DNA from 4 places in the Streptomyces sp. NPDC046925 genome. Region 4 is predicted to be linked to each of the others. Evidence: riboswitches for the same ligand, from Rfam matches in the RefSeq annotation. Region 4 holds a riboswitch; each other region holds the start of a gene.
The links. Region 4 has a riboswitch for cobalamin ahead of ABZ906_RS13510 (cobalamin biosynthesis protein). Riboswitches for the same ligand answer to the same signal wherever they lie in the genome.
Positions count from the first base shown of each region.

Region 1: it holds a riboswitch for cobalamin, as region 4 does, so the genes downstream of both, cobN (cobaltochelatase subunit CobN) here and ABZ906_RS13510 (cobalamin biosynthesis protein) in region 4, are expected to answer to the same signal.
Region 2: it holds a riboswitch for cobalamin, as region 4 does, so the genes downstream of both, ABZ906_RS15565 (ABC transporter substrate-binding protein) here and ABZ906_RS13510 (cobalamin biosynthesis protein) in region 4, are expected to answer to the same signal.
Region 3: it holds a riboswitch for cobalamin, as region 4 does, so the genes downstream of both, ABZ906_RS29350 (ABC transporter substrate-binding protein) here and ABZ906_RS13510 (cobalamin biosynthesis protein) in region 4, are expected to answer to the same signal.

Region 1 is NZ_JBEYWZ010000010.1:195,963-200,167, reverse strand. It holds gene ABZ906_RS32930 (precorrin-3B synthase) at 53-1,360, opposite strand; cobalamin riboswitch at 1,409-1,561, shown strand; gene cobN (cobaltochelatase subunit CobN) at 1,630-4,205, shown strand, end outside.
Region 2 is NZ_JBEYWZ010000003.1:513,368-517,572, forward strand. It holds gene ABZ906_RS15560 (iron chelate uptake ABC transporter family permease subunit) at 1-960, opposite strand, end outside; gene ABZ906_RS15565 (ABC transporter substrate-binding protein) at 957-2,021, opposite strand; cobalamin riboswitch at 2,086-2,272, opposite strand; gene ABZ906_RS15570 (VOC family protein) at 2,280-2,732, opposite strand; gene ABZ906_RS15575 (helix-turn-helix domain-containing protein) at 2,798-3,664, opposite strand; gene ABZ906_RS15580 (HAD family hydrolase) at 3,886-4,205, shown strand, end outside.
Region 3 is NZ_JBEYWZ010000008.1:159,716-163,920, reverse strand. It holds gene ABZ906_RS29360 (ABC transporter ATP-binding protein) at 1-244, opposite strand, end outside; gene ABZ906_RS29355 (iron ABC transporter permease) at 241-1,296, opposite strand; gene ABZ906_RS29350 (ABC transporter substrate-binding protein) at 1,344-2,318, opposite strand; cobalamin riboswitch at 2,363-2,519, opposite strand; gene ABZ906_RS29345 (M67 family metallopeptidase) at 2,483-2,905, opposite strand; gene ABZ906_RS29340 (amino acid permease) at 3,037-4,205, opposite strand, start outside.
Region 4 is NZ_JBEYWZ010000003.1:62,337-66,541, reverse strand. It holds gene ABZ906_RS13515 (cobyric acid synthase) at 46-1,593, opposite strand; gene ABZ906_RS13510 (cobalamin biosynthesis protein) at 1,593-2,531, opposite strand; cobalamin riboswitch at 2,655-2,796, opposite strand; gene ABZ906_RS13505 (hypothetical protein) at 2,948-3,184, opposite strand; gene ABZ906_RS13500 (inorganic phosphate transporter) at 3,194-4,205, opposite strand, start outside.

The sequences.
Region 1 (4,205 bases), on a different contig from region 4:
TCTCTTGATAGGGCATGGAACAGTCAGGTGTCGCGAGGTCGTTCATGTCGTGTCAGCGGCGGGCCGCGGCCACGGCGGCGGCGAGAGCCCCCGGGCTGCCGGGGACGGTCGCCGGGGTGTCCCGTTTCTCGCCGTGTACGTGAGAGATCTCGTACCCCTCGGGGGTGGCGACGACGTCGATCCACTCTCCGTGGGGATGGCCGCACCGGCGTGCGCATCCCGACCAGTACACGGGCAGCGCCCCCACCGGGCCGAGGGCGGCCGTCGCGGTGGCGCGTACGTCGTCCAGGGACTTGGCGCAGCCGGGCCTGCCGATGCAGGCTCCCACGCCGGTCCAGGGCGATGCGGACGCGGTGACGAGCCCGGCGGTCCGCAGGTTCTCCAGGAGTTCCGCGGCCTTCGAGCGCTCGACTCCCGGCAGGACGATCCCGCGCCAGGGCGTCAGGCGCAACTCGCCGTTGCCGTGGTCGCGTGCGGTGTCGGTCAGTGTCCGCCACTGGGTCGCGCCGACGCGTCCCAGCGGCAGGCCCAGGGAGAGCGCGTCCGTCCCGTGCGGCCCCGGCACGACGCCGAGGTCGGGACCGCCGACGTCCCGGGGGAGCGGGGCGGCGGCGAGGGCGTGGCCGAACTCGGCCTGCCGCAACCGGCGTACGACCGCGTCGAGGAGAGGGCCGGTGCCGCCGGGCAGATCCGTCACCCGCCAGGCGCCCGTGCCGGCCGCCTGGTCCAGGAAGGCCTCGGCGGCGATGAGGGCGGCCCGCGGCGCCTGCGCGGAACGTACGAGTACGGCATCCCGCGCCGGGCCGATCCGCAGCAGTGCTTCGTCGTCGCCCCGCGCCGTCAGGGTCACGTCCCCGCCGAGAGCGCCCACGTCACCGCGGCCGTCGTCGAGCGCGAACAGGAACCGGCCGGACAAATCGGCGGCCTGGTCGCTGGCGCACAGCAGTTCGTCCAGGGCGGACAGCCACGCGCGGATGTCCCGCTCTCCCCGGCCGTCGAGACCCGAGAGCGGCGAAGCCACCACATTGCGGGCACGCTCGTGGCGTTCGGAGGGCAACAGCCCCGCACCGGCGAGGACATGAGCCAGTTCGCCGCCGCAGTCCGCACCGAGGCCGCGCAGCTGGACGTTGCCGCGCGATGTGAGATGCAACTCGTCGTCTCCGAGGCGCTCCGCCAGCTCCCGCAGCACATCGGCCTGCCCCGCGTTCAGGACCCCGCTCGGAATACGGACGCGCGCCAAAGCCCCGTCGTCCGCCCGGTGCAGCCGAAGCGTCCCGGGGCAGGCGTCACCGCGGCTGCGGGCAGACTCGTCTCCCGGAACCGCAGGCGAGGGGACCGATGGGGGCATGGCGGCGAGCATACCGACCTATCGCAGCAGGTCCGCCTGCCCCCCGGTAGTTGATCGGCCCTTAGTATTTCTAGCGACGGGCCGGCCGGCCCGTCGTCGCCACAGACGGCGACAAGGGGAGGAAGCCCGGTGAGATTCCGGCGCGGTCCCGCCACTGTGAGCCCGGCCCTGGTGCCGGGTGAGTCAGGAACTCCCTTCCCCGAGCTCTCGTCCGCTCGAGCAGGGGAGACGCCATCGACACCACCCGGGGCGTGGACACCCCGAGGAAGGCACGACGCCGCATGATCCTGCTCCTGTCGACGTCCGACACCGACCTGCTCAGCGCCCGCGCCGCAAGCGGCCCGGTCGCCTACCGCTACGCGAACCCCTCCCGGCTCGCGCTCGAGGACCTTCCGCAGCTCCTGGACGGCGCCGATCTGGTCGTCGTACGTCTCCTGGGCGGCGTACGCGCCTGGCAGGACGGCCTCGACCAAGTCATCGCCACCGGGCGCCCCGTGGTCGTCCTCACCGGCGAACAGGCCCCCGACGCCCAGCTGATGGCCGCCTCGACCGTCCCCATCGGCCTTGCGGCGGAGGCCCACGCCTATCTGGCCCACGGCGGCCCGGACAACCTGGAGCAGCTGGCCCGGTTCCTCTCCGACACCGTGCTGCTCACCGGCCACGGCTTCGAACCGCCCGCCGCCGCGCCCGCCTGGGGCCCGCTGGAGCGCACCGCCCGCCAGGTCGAGGGACCGACCGTCGCGGTGCTCTACTACCGCGCCCACCACATGAGCGGCAACACCGCCTTCATCGACGCCCTGTGCGGCGCGATAGAGGACGCCGGTGCCCGCCCGATGCCGCTGTACGTCGCCTCGCTGCGTACCCCCGAGGCCGAACTCATCGAGGAACTGCGCTCCGCCGACGCGATCGTGACCACGGTCCTCGCGGCGGGCGGCACGCGGCCCGCGGAAGCCTCCGCGGGCGGCGACGACGAGTCCTGGGACGCCGGAGCCCTCAGCGGTCTCGACGTCCCCATCCTCCAGGCGCTCTGCCTCACCAGCTCGCGGACCGCCTGGGAGGACAACGACGAGGGCGTATCGCCGCTGGACGCGGCCACCCAGATCGCCGTCCCCGAGTTCGACGGCCGCCTGATCACGGTGCCGTTCTCGTTCAAGGAGATCGACGAGGACGGTCTGCCCGCGTATGTCGCGGACGAGGAGCGCGCGGCTCGGGTGGCGGGTGTCGCCGTACGGCACGCGCGCCTTCGCCACATCCCGGCCGCCGACAAGCGCATCGCGCTCGTCCTGTCCGCGTACCCGACCAAGCACTCGCGGATCGGCAACGCGGTGGGCCTGGCCACCCCCGCCAGCGCCGTCGCCCTGCTGCGCCGCCTCCAGGAAGAGGGCTACGACTTCGGCACGGAGGAGGTGCCCGGCCTCGTCTCCGGTGACGGGGACGAGCTGATCTACGCGCTGATCGAGGCGGGCGGCCACGACCAGGAGTGGCTCACCGAGGAGCAGCTGGCCCGCAACCCCGTCCGTATCCCGGCGGCCGACTACCGCCGCTGGTTCGCGACGCTCCCCGCCGAGCTGCGCGAGTCCGTGGAGGAGCACTGGGGCCCCGCGCCCGGCGAGATGTTCGTCGACCGCTCCCGCAACCCGGAGGGCGACATCGTCCTTGCCGCCCTGCGCCGCGGCAACCTGCTCATCCTCATCCAGCCGCCGCGCGGCTTCGGCGAGAACCCCATCGCGATCTACCACGACCCCGATCTGCCGCCCTCGCACCACTACTTGGCCGCCTACCGCTGGATCGCCGCCTCCGCCGACGACAACGGCTTCGGCGCCGACGCGATGATCCACCTCGGCAAGCACGGCAACCTCGAATGGCTGCCCGGCAAGAACGCGGGCCTGTCCGCAGCCTGCGGCCCCGACGCGGCCCTGGGCGACCTGCCCCTGATCTACCCGTTCCTGGTCAACGACCCGGGAGAGGGCACGCAGGCCAAGCGGCGCGTGCACGCCACCCTCGTGGACCATCTCGTACCGCCGATGGCCCGCGCCGACAGCTACGGCGACATCGCCCGCCTGGAACAACTCCTGGACGAGCACGCCCAGATCGCCGCGATGGACCCGGCGAAGCTGCCCGCGATCCGCGCCCAGATCTGGACCCTGATCCAGGCCGCCAAGCTCGACCACGACCTGGGGCTCGAAGACCGCCCCGAGGACGAGGGCTTCGACGAGTTCATCATGCATCTCGACGGCTGGCTCTGTGAGATCAAGGACGTCCAGATCCGCGACGGCCTGCACGTCCTGGGCGGCGCCCCGGCCGGCGCCGACCGCGTCAACCTGGTCCTCGCCATCCTGCGCGCCCGCCAGATCTGGGGCGGCACCGCGTCACTTCCCGGCCTGCGCGAGGCGCTTGGCCTCGACGAGTCGGCGGCCACCCGCACCGACGCCGACCGGGTCGAGGAGCAGGCGCGCGCCCTGGTCCAGGCGATGGAGGACGCCCACTGGGCGCCGGAGGCCGTCGCCACGGTCGCGGCGGGCCACCCGCAGGCGGTCGCCGACATCCTCGACTTCGCCGTGCGCGAGGTCGTACCGCGCCTGGCTTCCACGACCGACGAACTGGACCACGCCGTCCACGCCCTGGAGGGTGGCTTCGTCCCCGCGGGACCCTCGGGCTCCCCGCTGCGCGGCCTGGTCAACGTCCTGCCGACCGGCCGCAACTTCTACTCCGTCGACCCCAAGGCGGTGCCGTCGAAACTCGCCTGGGAGACCGGCCAGGCCCTGGCCGACTCGCTCCTGGAGCGCTACCGCACCGACAACGGCGCCTGGCCGACCTCGGTGGGCCTGTCCCTGTGGGGTACGAGTGCCATGCGCAC
Region 2 (4,205 bases), 450 kb from region 4:
CACCGGCACCTCCTGCGGGTCGAGGACCGTACGGGCCAGCGTGTCCACCCACACCAGGAACACCGCGCCCGCGAGCGCCGTGACCGGGAGCAGCCGTCCGTGCCCCGAGCCGACCAGGGCGCGGGCCGCGTGCGGCAGGACGAGGCCGACGAAGCCGATGGCGCCCGCGCTGCTGACCAGGGCCGCCGTGAGCAGGGCCGTGACGGAGAGCAGCAGGAGGCGGGTGCGGGCGACGTGGACGCCCAGTGTCGCCGCCGCGTCCTGGCCGAACACGAACGCGTCCAGGGTGCGGGCGTGCGCGAGGCAGACGGTGAGCGCGACGACGAGCACCGCCCCGCACAGCCAGACGTCCGTCCAGCCGACCCCGCTCAACGAGCCGAGCAGCCAGAACAGGACACTCCGCGTCGTCTCCGCGTCGCCCGCCGTGAGGATCACGAACGAGGTGAGCGCGGAGAAGAGCTGCATCGCCGCCACCCCGGAGAGGACCACCCGGTCGGCGCTACCGCCGAGGGTGTGGCTGAGCAGCAGGACGAGGGCGAAGGACACGACGGCCCCGACGAACGCGCCCGCCGAGACCGACACCACTCCCCCACCGACCCCGAGGACGACGATCGCGACCGCCCCCGTGGACGCCCCCGAGGAGACGCCGAGCACGAAGGGGTCGGCGAGCGGGTTGCGCAGGAGGGACTGGAGGACCGTTCCGCAGACCGCGAGGCCCGCGCCGCAGACCGCCGCGAGGAGCGTGCGCGGCATGCGGAGGTTCCAGACGATGCCGTCCCGGATGGGCGTCAGCGTCGCCTCGCCCCAGCCGAGATGGGCGGCCACCGCCGACCACACGTCCGGTACGGAGATGTCGGCGGGGCCGATGGTGACGGCCACCGCCACGGAGAGGGCGAGGGCGGCGAGGCCCGTCGTCCAGAGCAGGGCGGAACGTATGCCGCCGAAGGCGGCTGCCCTCACTTGGCGAGCCCGAACTCGCGCAAGGCGTCGGCGACTTGCTCCACGCCGTCCACCGTGCGGATGGTCGGGTTCATGGCCTGGCCGCTCAGCAGGACGTACCGCTTCTTCTTCACGGCGGTCAGGTTCTTGGTGGCCGGGTTGGACTCCAGGAACTCGATCTTCTTCTTCGCGCTCTCGGCGGTCTGCGACTTGCGGGTCAGGTCGCCGATGACCAGGACGTCGGGGTCGCGGTCCGCCACGGTCTCCCAGTTGATCTGGGGCCACTCCTCGCGGGTGTCGTCGAAGACGTTCTTCACGCCGAGTTCGCGGGTGATGATGCCGGGCGCTCCGCAGCAGCCCGCGATGTAGGGGGCGTCGGAGTTGGCGAACCAGTAGAGGACCGAGGTGTCGGACGCGTCAGCCTTCTTGATGGTCTTCGCGGCCTTCGCCACCCGCGCCTTGAGGTCCGCGATCAGGCGTTCGCCGCGCTTCTCGACCCCGAACGCCTCGGCCAGGTCCCGCACCTCGCCGTAGACCGTGTCCATGGTCAGCGTCTTGACGCGCTTGCCGTCGCCGTCGCCGCTGTTGTCCTTGCCCGCGCAGTCGGACGGCGAGACATAGGCGGGTACGCCGAGTTCGGCGAACTTGGCGCGGTCGGCGACGCCGCCCTTGCTGACCGTCGCCGTGAAGGACGCGGTGACGAAGTCGGGCTCCTTGGCGAGGACCTTCTCGAAGGAGGGGTAGCTGTCGGCGATCCGCTCGACCTTGGCGTTGTCCTTCTCCAGGCCCTTGAGCACCGGGTCCGTCCAGGTACCGGTGCCAACCATACGGTCCGCGAGGCCCAGCGAGAGCAGGATCTCGGTGGAGCCCTGGTCGAGGGAGACCGCGCGCTGCGGCGGCGCCTTGATCTCCGCCTTCTTGCCGCAGGAGGTCAGAGTCAGCGGGTAGCCGTCGGTCTTCTTGCCCCCGCCGGAAGTGGCGGAGGAGTCCGACGAGCCGCCGCAGGCGGTCAGAGTGAGGGCCAAGGCCGCGCTGAGGAAAGCAGGGACGGATATACGTACACGACGGGCTGTGGAGGACACACGATCCCTTGAGTCTCATGGCTCATACGCGGAGCCTGGCCTGCTTCATCACCTGTGCCGCTCGGTGCGCGGCGCAGGCGCCAGCAGGTCTTCGGACTCGGGGATCGGCCGGACGGGGCGCCTTCCCGGGCGTCCGTGGACGCCCAGTGGCCGTGGCCCCGCCCGTTCCCCCTCACCGCTGCGCGTCAGTTCCGGATTCGCACCGGATTCCCTGGCCCTGGTGTGGGTTGACTGGCGCTCGCAAGCTATCACGCGAGGTCAGGACCTCTGGTCGGCCCTCGGTGCGCCGCGGTAGGTGCCGAAGGACCACTTGTTGCCCTCGGGGTCGGCGATCGCGAACTCCCGGCTGCCGTACGGCTTGTCCTCGATCTCCCGGGTGATCTCGACCCCGGCGTCGCTGAGCCGCCGGTAGAGGTCGTCCACATGGTCGGTGACGACGTACGTGCCGAAGGTGCCCGGCTTCAGGCACCAGTCCCCGGCCCCGTCGTCGTACGAGCCGAGCATGATCGCGCCGCCCTCGGGCCAGTCGAGCTCGGCGTGGGCCACGCTGTCGCCGTCCTGGTAGACGGCGGTGCGCAGAAAGCCGACCGTGCCGACCAGGAAGTCGATCAGGGCGGGGGCGTCGTGCGCCTGGAGGGTCGGCCAGACGCTGGGGGCGCGACCGGCGGGGGTGGACCGGGGCTGCTGGTCCTGCTTCTCGGTGGTGTCCATGTCGCTGGTGTTCATGTCGGTGGTGTTCACGTCGCTGGTGTTCATGTCGGTGGTGTTCATGGCTCCTACTCTTCGCCCCCGCCATGGCTCCCGGCTTGGATATTCCGGCACTCTTCGGCCAGCCAGCCGCTGGGGCTCGCGCCGGTGTACTGCCGGAAGTCCCGTACCAGGTGGGAGTGGTCGTAATAGCCGCAGTCGGCGGCGACACCGGCCAGGTCGGGGGCGGCGCCCGCCGCGACGGAGCGTACGACGGCGTTGCGTGCACGCTGGAAGCGCATCAGGCGGCCCGCCTGCTTGGGGCTCAGGCCCGTCTCGGCGCGGAAGAGCGTGGTCAGGCGGCGTTCGCTGAGCGCGACGTGCCGGGAGAGGCCGCGCAGGGTGCCGACGCCCTGGTGCCGGGCCAGCCAGGCCCAGGCCTCGGCGACCTCCGGGCGTACGGCTCCCCCGGCGTCCGCGTCCGCCGCGCGCTGCCGCAAATAGGCGGACAGGGAGGTGAACCGCTGCTCCCAGCCGCTCTGCTCGCACAGCAGCTCCCGTACGTCGGCGGCGCGGCGCCCCATCACGTCCGCGCCGGGCGTGACCAGGTCGGCCGCCAGCTCCGCCGCGGGTACGCCGAACAGGGCGCGGGCGGCGAGCGGGTGCACGGCGAGCTGGATGCCCGCCTCGTGCTCGGGCCGTACGACGTACGCCGGGGACTGGTGCAGGCCGCCCACGACGATGTCCGTGCGCATGGCGTCGGGGCCGGTCGCCTGCCGGGGGCTGTGGCCGGTGGCGACGGGGCCGTCGAGGGAGAAGATCAGCGTGAGATAGGGGGACGGCAGGCCGCGGTGCAGACCGGGCTGCTCGCCCGCCGTGCGGTAACCGACGGCGGACACCACCATGCCGTCGAGCCGCGGAGCGGCCCGTACGAACTCCGGGGAGACGCTCTCCATGCCTTCCAGTATGCGATGCGCGTCGCTGCCGAGCAGGGCCGGAGAGCGTCGCTCCGGAGCAGGGCCGAAAGGCGTGCGGGCGTCTGACGCTGCTACCCGCGCGCAGGCGTCCCATGCCCGTTCCGTCCGGTGATGTCGATCATGGGAATCCGCCGCTCGGCCCCATACGATGACCCGCCGCTCCGGACGGGGCGCAGACCGCTCTCAGGGGGCACAGAACCATGGCATCAATGGCAAAGGGCAAGCTTGCCGTACTCGGCACGGCGGGCGCGCTCACCGCGGCCGTCATCGCGGGGACGGCGCTCTGGCCGAGCACGGACGCGACGGCCGCCGACGCCTCCGCGAAGACCGCCGCGAAGAGCGCCGGGGCCGCGGCCGAGCTGAAGCACTGGCCCGCACCGGTCGCGAAGAAGCTGGGCAAGGTCATCGCGGAGAACGGCGGCAAGGGCGCGTACGCCGTCTTCGACGCGGACAACACGACGTACCGCAACGACCTGGAGGAGTCCCTCCTGCCCTTCCTGGAGATGAAGGGGGTACTGAC
Region 3 (4,205 bases), on a different contig from region 4:
GGCGGGCGCGGTCCTTGGCCGAGCGGGTCGCGAGATCGTCGCCGTCCAGGAGTACGCGGCCGCCGGTGGGCGTGAGGGTGCCGTAGACGCAGCGCAGGAGGGTGGTCTTGCCGCTGCCGTTGGGGCCGACGAGGCCGACGGTCTCGCCCCTGGCGGCGTGCAGGGTGACGTCGTCGACGAGGGTTTTCCCACTCGTGCGGTAGGTGAGGGACTCGGTGGTCAGGATCGCCGCCGGGTTGCTCATGCGGTTGCCTCCGTACGGTTCCTTCGCAGCATCCACAGGAAGAACGGGCCGCCCGTCAGCGCGGTCAGGACACCCACCGGGATGTCCTGCGGCGCCGCGACCGTGCGCGCGGCGAGGTCGGCGGCCACCAGGAACACCGCGCCCATCAGGGCCACCACCGGCAGGAGCGCCCGGTGGGCGGCGCCGACCAGCATCCGGGCGGCGTGCGGGACCATCAGGCCGACGAAGCCGATGGCTCCGCTGTACGCGACGAGTACGCCGGTCAGGAGCGAGGCGAGGACGAAGACGGCGGCGCGGAAGCGGGCCGTGTCCAGGCCGAGGACGGTGGCGCCCTCCTCGCCGACCAGGAGCAGGTCGAGGGGGCGGGCCAGGGCGATGAGCAGCGCCGTGCCCGCGATGAGGGCGGTGCCGGGCAGGGCGAGCATGTCCCAGCGGGCGCTGCCGAGGCCGCCCAGCGTCCAGTACAGGACTTCCTTCAGGTGGTCCGCGCTGTCGGCCATGATCAGGATGAGGCTGGTCAGGGCGGAGAGGATGTACGAGACGGCCACTCCGGCGAGGATCAGTCGGCCGGTGGCGAAGCCGCCGCCTCCCGATCTGGCCAGGGTGTAGACGACGAGCAGGGAGAGCAGGGCTCCCGCGAAGGCGGCGGCCGGGATGGTGACGGTGGTGGCGAGTCCCGCGCCGAGGCCGAAGACGCTGCCGAGGACGATGACGGCGACGGCTCCGGCCGAGGCGCCGGAGGAGACGCCGAGCAGGAACGGGTCGGCCAGGGGGTTCCTCACCAGGGCCTGGAGGACCGTGCCGATGACTGCGAGCCCGGCGCCTACGGCTGCGCCGAGCAGGACCCTGGGGAGTCTTACGTCCAGGACGATGGTGCGGAACGGGGAGAGCTCCGCCCTCCCCGTGAGGATCTCCAGTACCTGGGGCGCCGGGATGCGGACGGAGCCCAGCGCAAGCCCCGCGACGACCGCTGCCGCGAGGGCCGCGAGCAGCCCTGTGACAACCGCGCCGTAACGGAGCTTTCTGTTGACCCCGTCCCGGTTGCCGTACATCACCGGCTTCGCCGAGTTCGTCCTCAAACGCCGGACGGGCTGGATGTTCACAGCTGGTCCGCCAGCTTGTTCACCGCCGTCGGTGCTCTCACCCCCGTGACCGCGTCCGACAGCGGCAGGGTCGCGAAGCGCTTGTGTTTGATGGCGGGGACGTCTGCCAGGACCGGGTCGTCGAGGAGGCGCTTCTTCTTCTGGGCCACCGTCGTGCCGCCGTAGTCGAGGATGACGATCACCTCGGGGTTGCGGTCGACGACCGATTCCCAGGACGCGTCGCCGAAGGACTTGTCCAGGTCGGCGAAGACGTTGCGGCCGCCGGCCCGTTCGATGATGTCGTTGCCGATGCCCCGGCCGCCCGCCGTGAACGCGCTCTTGTCGCCGCTGTCGTAGACGAAGACGGGGACGGGCTCGCGGTCCTGCGTCTTCTTCGCCGCGTCCGCCAGTTCGCGTTCGGCGCCACTGACCCACTGGTCGGCGCGCGCCCGTACCCCGAAGGTGGAGCCGACCTGCCGCACCTCGCGGTAGACGTCGTCCATGGTCACGGCCTTCTTCGCGCAGCCCTCGACGTTCAGGCGGCTCTCGATGCCGGACTTGGCCAGGGCCGCGCGGCTGCGGCCCTCGCCCGCGAGGAAGGCGCTCGCGTAGCCGCCGTAGACGAAGTCGGGGTTCGCGGCCAGGAGCTTCTCGTACGAGGGGTACTCCTTGGCGAGGACGGGGGTGTCCGCGTACGCCTTCGCGTACTTCGGCAGGACCTTGTCGTCGAGGTACGCCGTCCCGGCCAGGCGGTCCTCCAGGCCCAGTTCGAGCATGACTTCCGTCGCGTGCTGGTTCATCGTCACGGCACGCTTCGGCGGGGCGTCGTACGTCGTCTTCACGCCGCAGTTCGTGACCGTGTACGGGAAGCCGGGGGCTTTGGACTCCGGCTTGGACGTGCTGCCGTCGGAGGTGGACGAGCACGCGGCGAGCGGGGTGAGCAGGGCCGCGGCTATGAGCACGCGCAGGGTCGCGCGTATGGGGCGGGACATGGCTGAGCTGCCTCCTCCAGGGGATTTCCGCGTCCCCTGCGTCGTGGGAGAAAGAGGCGGCAGGTCAGTTCCTGACTGCCCCGCCCGCGAGGGGAGGGGTCACAGTGGCGGGACCGTGCCGGATTCGCACCGGCTTCCTGGGTCCTGCCGCCCGAAAGGTGAGCTCAGTATGCCTGGACGACCTTCACCTCTTCTTCGGTGACCTCGCCCTCGACGATCCGGAAGGAGCGGAACTGGAACTCGCCCGCGTCGTCGGTGTCGGCCGTGGAGACCAGGACGTAGTGGGCGGCGGGCTCGTTCGCGTACGAGATGTCCGTGCGCGAGGGGTATGCCTCGGTCGCCGTGTGCGAGTGGTAGACGATCACCGGCTCCTCGTCGCGGTCGTCCATCTCGCGGTAGAGCTTGAGCAGGTCGGTCGAGTCGAACTCGTAGAACGTGGGCGAGCGGGCCGCGTTCAGCATCGGGATGAAGCGTTCCGGGCGGCCGGTGCCCTCGGGGCCCGCGACCACACCGCAGGCCTCGTCGGGGTGGTCCTGGCGCGCGTGCGCGACGATCTGGTCGTGGAGGGCCTGGGTGAGGGTCAGCATGGCAGCCAGGATAAGCAGAAGGGCCGGCCCGTACCGAAGAGTGGTACGAACCGGCCCACATGCTGGGATCAGCGGTGATCAGACGGTGATCGGGACCCGTCGGGCGGGCCCCGTCGGTCAGAACCCGTCGGTCAGGACTTGACCGCGTCCTTCGGGCCCGACTGGCCGCCGCCCGCCGACGCCTTGTTCTTGCGCTGCATGGCCAGGTAGCCGATGCCGAGGATCAGCGCCCACACCGGAGCCGCGTAGAGCGAGATCCGCGCGTCCTTGTCGATGCCCATCATCACGATGACCATCGCGATGAAGGCGAGCGCGAACCAGCTCGTGTACGGAGCGCCCGGCGCCCGGAAGGTGGACTGCGGGAGCTCGCCGCGGTCGGCCTTGCGGCGGTACTTGATCTGGCAGACCAGGATCATGATCCAGGCCCACATGCCGGAGATGGTCGCGAAGGAGACGACGTAGTTGAACGCCTCGCCCGGCCACTGGTAGTTGATCCAGACGCCGACCAGCATCAGCGCGGCGGAGAAGGTGGTGCCCACGAGCGGCAGGCCGTTCTTCGTGAGCTTGGTGAAGAACGCCGGTCCCTGGCCGTTGAGCGCCAGGTCACGCAGCATGCGGCCGGTGGAGTACATGCCGGAGTTGCAGGAGGAGAGCGCGGCCGTCAGGACGACGAAGTTGACGATCGCGGCGCCGACGCCGAGGCCCATCTTGTCGAAGGCGGCGACGAACGGCGAGACGCCCGGCACGAACTCCGTCCACGGCACGACCGAGAGGATCATGATGAGCGCGCCGACGTAGAAGACGGCGATGCGCCACGGCACGGTGTTGATGGCCTTGGGCAGGACGGTCTTGGGGTCCTTGGACTCGCCCGCGGTGACGCCGACCAGCTCGACGGCGAGGAAGGCGAACATCACGATCTGGAGCGTCATCAGCGTGGAGCCGATGCCGTTCGGGAAGAAGCCGCCCTGGTCCCACAGGTGGGTCACGGAGGCGGTGTCACCGGCGTCGGAGAAGCCGATGGTGAGGATGCCGGCGCAGATCAGGATCATGCCGATGATCGCGGTGACCTTGACCATCGAGAACCAGAACTCGAGCTCGCCGAAGAGCTTCACGGAGATCAGGTTGGCGCCGTACAGGATGACCGTGAAGATCAGCGCGTAACCCCATTGGGGGATGGCGTCATGGGTCCAGTACTGCATGTACTGGGCCGCTGCCGTGACTTCCGTGATGCCGGTGACGACCCAGAAGAGCCAGTACGTCCAGCCGGTCACGTACCCGAAGAAGGGGCCGATGAATTCGC
Region 4 (4,205 bases):
GGGCGGGGCAGCGGGCAGCGGATCTCGCCCGCCCCGCTCCGCCGGTCATGAGGGCGCCCCGGGTGCGATGAAGGGGAGGCCGGAGGGGGCGCCGGTCTCGATCAGGCGCAGCAGCGCGTCGGTGTCCGCGTGGTGCTCGATCAGGTCGCCGAGCAGGTCGAGCTGCTCCTCGCGCAGCGCGCCGAAGCTGGTGTCGGGCGCGGGCACGAAGCGGCGGCCCGCGGCGCGGGCGACCTCGGCCAGGAAGCGGCGCCGGAACGCGTCGCTCTCCAGGGAGCCGTGCCAGTGCGTGCCCCACACCTCGCCCACCCGGCAGCCGTCCAGGAAGGGCTCTCCGCCCAGGACTTCGGCGACGCCGTGATGGATCTCGTACCCCTCGACGGGTTCGCCGAGGGCCTCGCCGACCGGCCTGGCGAGGGTCTTCTCCCGCTCGAAGCGCACGCGCACGGGCAGCAGACCGAGCCCGTCCACCGCGCCCTCGCGTGACTCCACCTCGTCCTCGATGTGCTCGCCGAGCACCTGGAAGCCGCCGCAGATCCCGAGCACGGGGCGCCCCTCTGCGGCGCGCCGCGCGATGGCGTCCGCGAGGCCCCGCTCGCGCAGCCACTCCAAGGCGCGGACGGTGCCGCGCGTGCCGGGTACGACCACGAGATCGGCGTCGACGAGTTCCTCGGCGCGGTCCACGAACCGCACGACGACACCGGGTTCGGCGGCCAGCGCGTCCACGTCCGTGAAGTTCGACATCAGCGGCACGGCACAGACCGCGACCCGCAGCACGTCCTCGCCGACCGGGGGAGCGACGACGGACTCCCGTACGGCACCCCGCAGGGACACCCGCAGGCCGTCCTCCTCGTCGATGCCGAGGCCGTGCTGGAACGGCAGCACGCCGAACGTGCGCCGCCCGGTGAGGTCCTTGAGCATGTCGAGCCCGGGTTCGAGCAGCGAGACGTCGCCCCGGAACTTGTTGACGAGATACCCCGCGACCAGCTCCTGGTCCTCGGCGCTCAGCAGCGCTGTGGTCCCGAAGAAGGACGCGAAGACGCCCCCGCGGTCGATGTCGCCGACGACCAGGACGGGGAAGCGGGCGGCCCGCGCGATGCCCATGTTCACGATGTCCGTGCGCCGCAGATTGATCTCGGCGGGACTGCCCGCGCCTTCGCAGATCACGGCGTCATAGCTGCCCCGGAGTTCTTCGAGGCATCCCACGACGGTGGAGAGCAACTGCTCCTGGCGCCCCCCGTGCAGCCCTTTCCCGGGGGACGACCCCCCAGACCCCCCGAAGAACCCGCGCGCGCTCATCTCGCCCACGGGCTTGCCCATGAGGACGACCTGGCTGCTGCGGTCGCTGCCCGGCTTGAGCAGTACGGGGTTCATCAGCGCGCTCGGCTCGACCCGGGCGGCCTGCGCCTGCATGGCCTGGGCCCGCCCGATCTCCGCGCCCTCGCGCGTGACGAAGGAGTTGAGCGACATGTTCTGCGCCTTGAACGGCGCGACGGAGACCCCTTTACGGGCCAGCCACCGGCAGATCCCGGCGGTGATCACGCTCTTGCCGGCATCCGACGTGGTGCCGGCGACGAGCAGCCCACCCCTCATCACGCCCCGCCCTTCCGTATGGTGCTCACCGCTGCCGCGACGCCCAGGGCAAGGAGCCCCACCCGGCGCGACAGCTTCACGGCCCGTTCGATGTCGGCGACTTCGACGCCGCGCCCGTCCCCGTTCAGGACGGGCCGGTGCTCGACCCGGCCTCCGTACGAGAGGCTCCCCCCGAGCCTTACCCCCAACGCCCCCGCGAAGGCGGCCTCCACGGGCCCCGCATTGGGGCTCGGATGCTTGGCGGCGTCCGCACGCCAGGCCCGCACGGCGCCCCGCGGCGCATCCCCGGCGGCAGCGGCGAGGACGGCGGTGAGCCGGGCACCCGGCCACCCCAGGACGTCGTCGAGGCGCGCGGAGGCCCATCCGTAGCGCCGGTACTTCACGGACTTGTGCCCGACCATGGCGTCGAGCGTGTTCACTGCCCGGAAGCCGACGAGCCCCGGCACCCCGCCGAGCGCGCCCCACACCAGGGCGCCGACCACCGCGTCGGAGGTGTTCTCGGCGACGGACTCGACCACGGCCCGCGCGATGCCGTCGGCGTCGAGGGCCTGCGGATCCCGCCCGCACAGATGCGGCAGGCGCTCCCTGGCGACCTCGACGTCTCCGGCGGCGAGCGCCCCGCCGATGGCCCGCGCCTCGCGTCCAAGGGAGGTCCCGCCGACCACGGCCCAGGTGGCGGCGGCGGTCAGCGCGACGGAGGCGGCGCGTGAGTCGCGTACGAGAGAAGAGGCCAGGGCGGCGGCACCGGCCGCGCCCCCGGCGCACACCACGGCATGCAGGGCGCCCCACCCGCGGTGGTCACGCCACAGCACACGCTCGACGGCACCCGCGGCCCGACCGAACACGGCGACCGGATGCCCGCGGCGGGGATCGCCGAGGAACAGATCACCGAGGAGGCCGGCGGCGGCGCCGTACGCGAAGTCGCGATCGGCACTCATGGCTTCAGCCGGCCGGTACGAGGAAGGGAGCGAGGAGCCCGACCCGGACGGGCAGGGGCACAGAAACCGGCAACGGGCGGCCGCGCATGGCGATATGTCCTCACTCAGGGTGTCCGCGCCCTGATTCGACGAGATCGGCGGCGAGAGTTCCTGGCTTTCGGGGGACCGGCTGAGCAGTTCCTCGATGACAGTGGCGGGACCGCGCCGGATTCGCACCGGCTTCCTCTTCTGCCGCCGTAATGGCTCGGGGAAGTCCACCACGCCCGCGTACGCCCGTCAACTTGCCGTTGACCTGGGACGGGAGAGTGTGCCGAGGCCCACAGCCGGGCCCACCGCCGGGCTCGCGGCCGGGCCCACGCACGAAGGCGGGGTGCGGGTCGCCGAAGCGTCCCGCACCCCGCCCGGAGCTGCGATCGTCAGGCGACGATCAGATAGATCCCGTACGCCACTGCCGCCGCGCAGAGCGCGAAGCAGGCGTACGCTCCCGCGCGCGCCGTCGCGGGGGAGCCGCCCGTGGCGGCGGTCGCGCCGGATGTCGCCGCCTCGTGCTTGGAGAGGCCGACGATGCCGAGGGTGAACAGACCCACCAGGGCCACCGTCACCGCGAGGCTGACTCCGAAGACGGAGCCGAGAGCTGCCCAGTCGATGTTCATGCTGAGTCCTTACACCGTGGCGGGCCGGGCGGGGTCCGCCACGGTGCCGGTCGGGGCCGGGGCCGGGATGGTGGTCTTGACGTGGTCGACGTCCGAGGTCGTCACGGCCGAGCCGGTGGGCGGCGGCGTGACGGCGGCCATCGCGGTGGTCACGACACCGGCGGGCTCGGCGGCAGGGGCGCCGCCGATCTCGTCGTCGGCGACGTTCGTGTGGTCGACGGCGTTGCGCCGGGACAGCGTCCAGATGACGGCGGAGCCGATCACCAGAAGCGCCGCGGTCGCCCCGACGCCCCAGGGGCCCTGCTTTGTGAGGAACTCGGCGCCCGCACCGACCAGACCGGCGGCGGGGAGCGTGAGGCCCCAGGCGACGAACATGCGGGTCGCCGTGGACCAGCGGACCACACCGCCCTTGCGGCCGAGGCCCGCGCCCATCACGGCGCCCGAGCAGACCTGGGTGGTGGAGAGCGAGAAGCCGATGTGCGAGGAGGCGAGGATCGCGGTCGCGGCGCTGGTCTGGGCGGCGAAGCCCTGCTGCGGCGCGAGGTCGGTGAGGCCCTTGCCCATGGTGCGGATGATGCGCCAGCCGCCGAGGTAGGTGCCGAGCGCGATGGCGACACCGGCCGAGACGATGACCCACATCGGGGGGTTGGCGCCGGGGTTCAGGACGCCGCCGGTGATCAGGGCGAGCGTGATGATGCCCATGGTCTTCTGCGCGTCGTTCGTGCCGTGGGCCAGCGAGACGAGGCCCGCGGAGGCGATCTGACCGGCGCGGTAGCCCTTGGCGGTCGCCTTGGTGTCGGTGTTGCGCCCGATGCGGTACGTCAGGCGCGTGGCCAGCGTCGCGGCGATGCCGGCCACCAGGGGCGCGGCGATCGCGGGGATCAGGATCTTGGTGACGACGGTGCCGCCGTCGATCGACGACCAGCCCATCGACATGACCGCGGCGCCGATGAGGCCGCCGAAGAGTGCGTGGGAGGAGCTGGAGGGCAGGCCCACCAGCCAGGTCAACAGATTCCAGAGG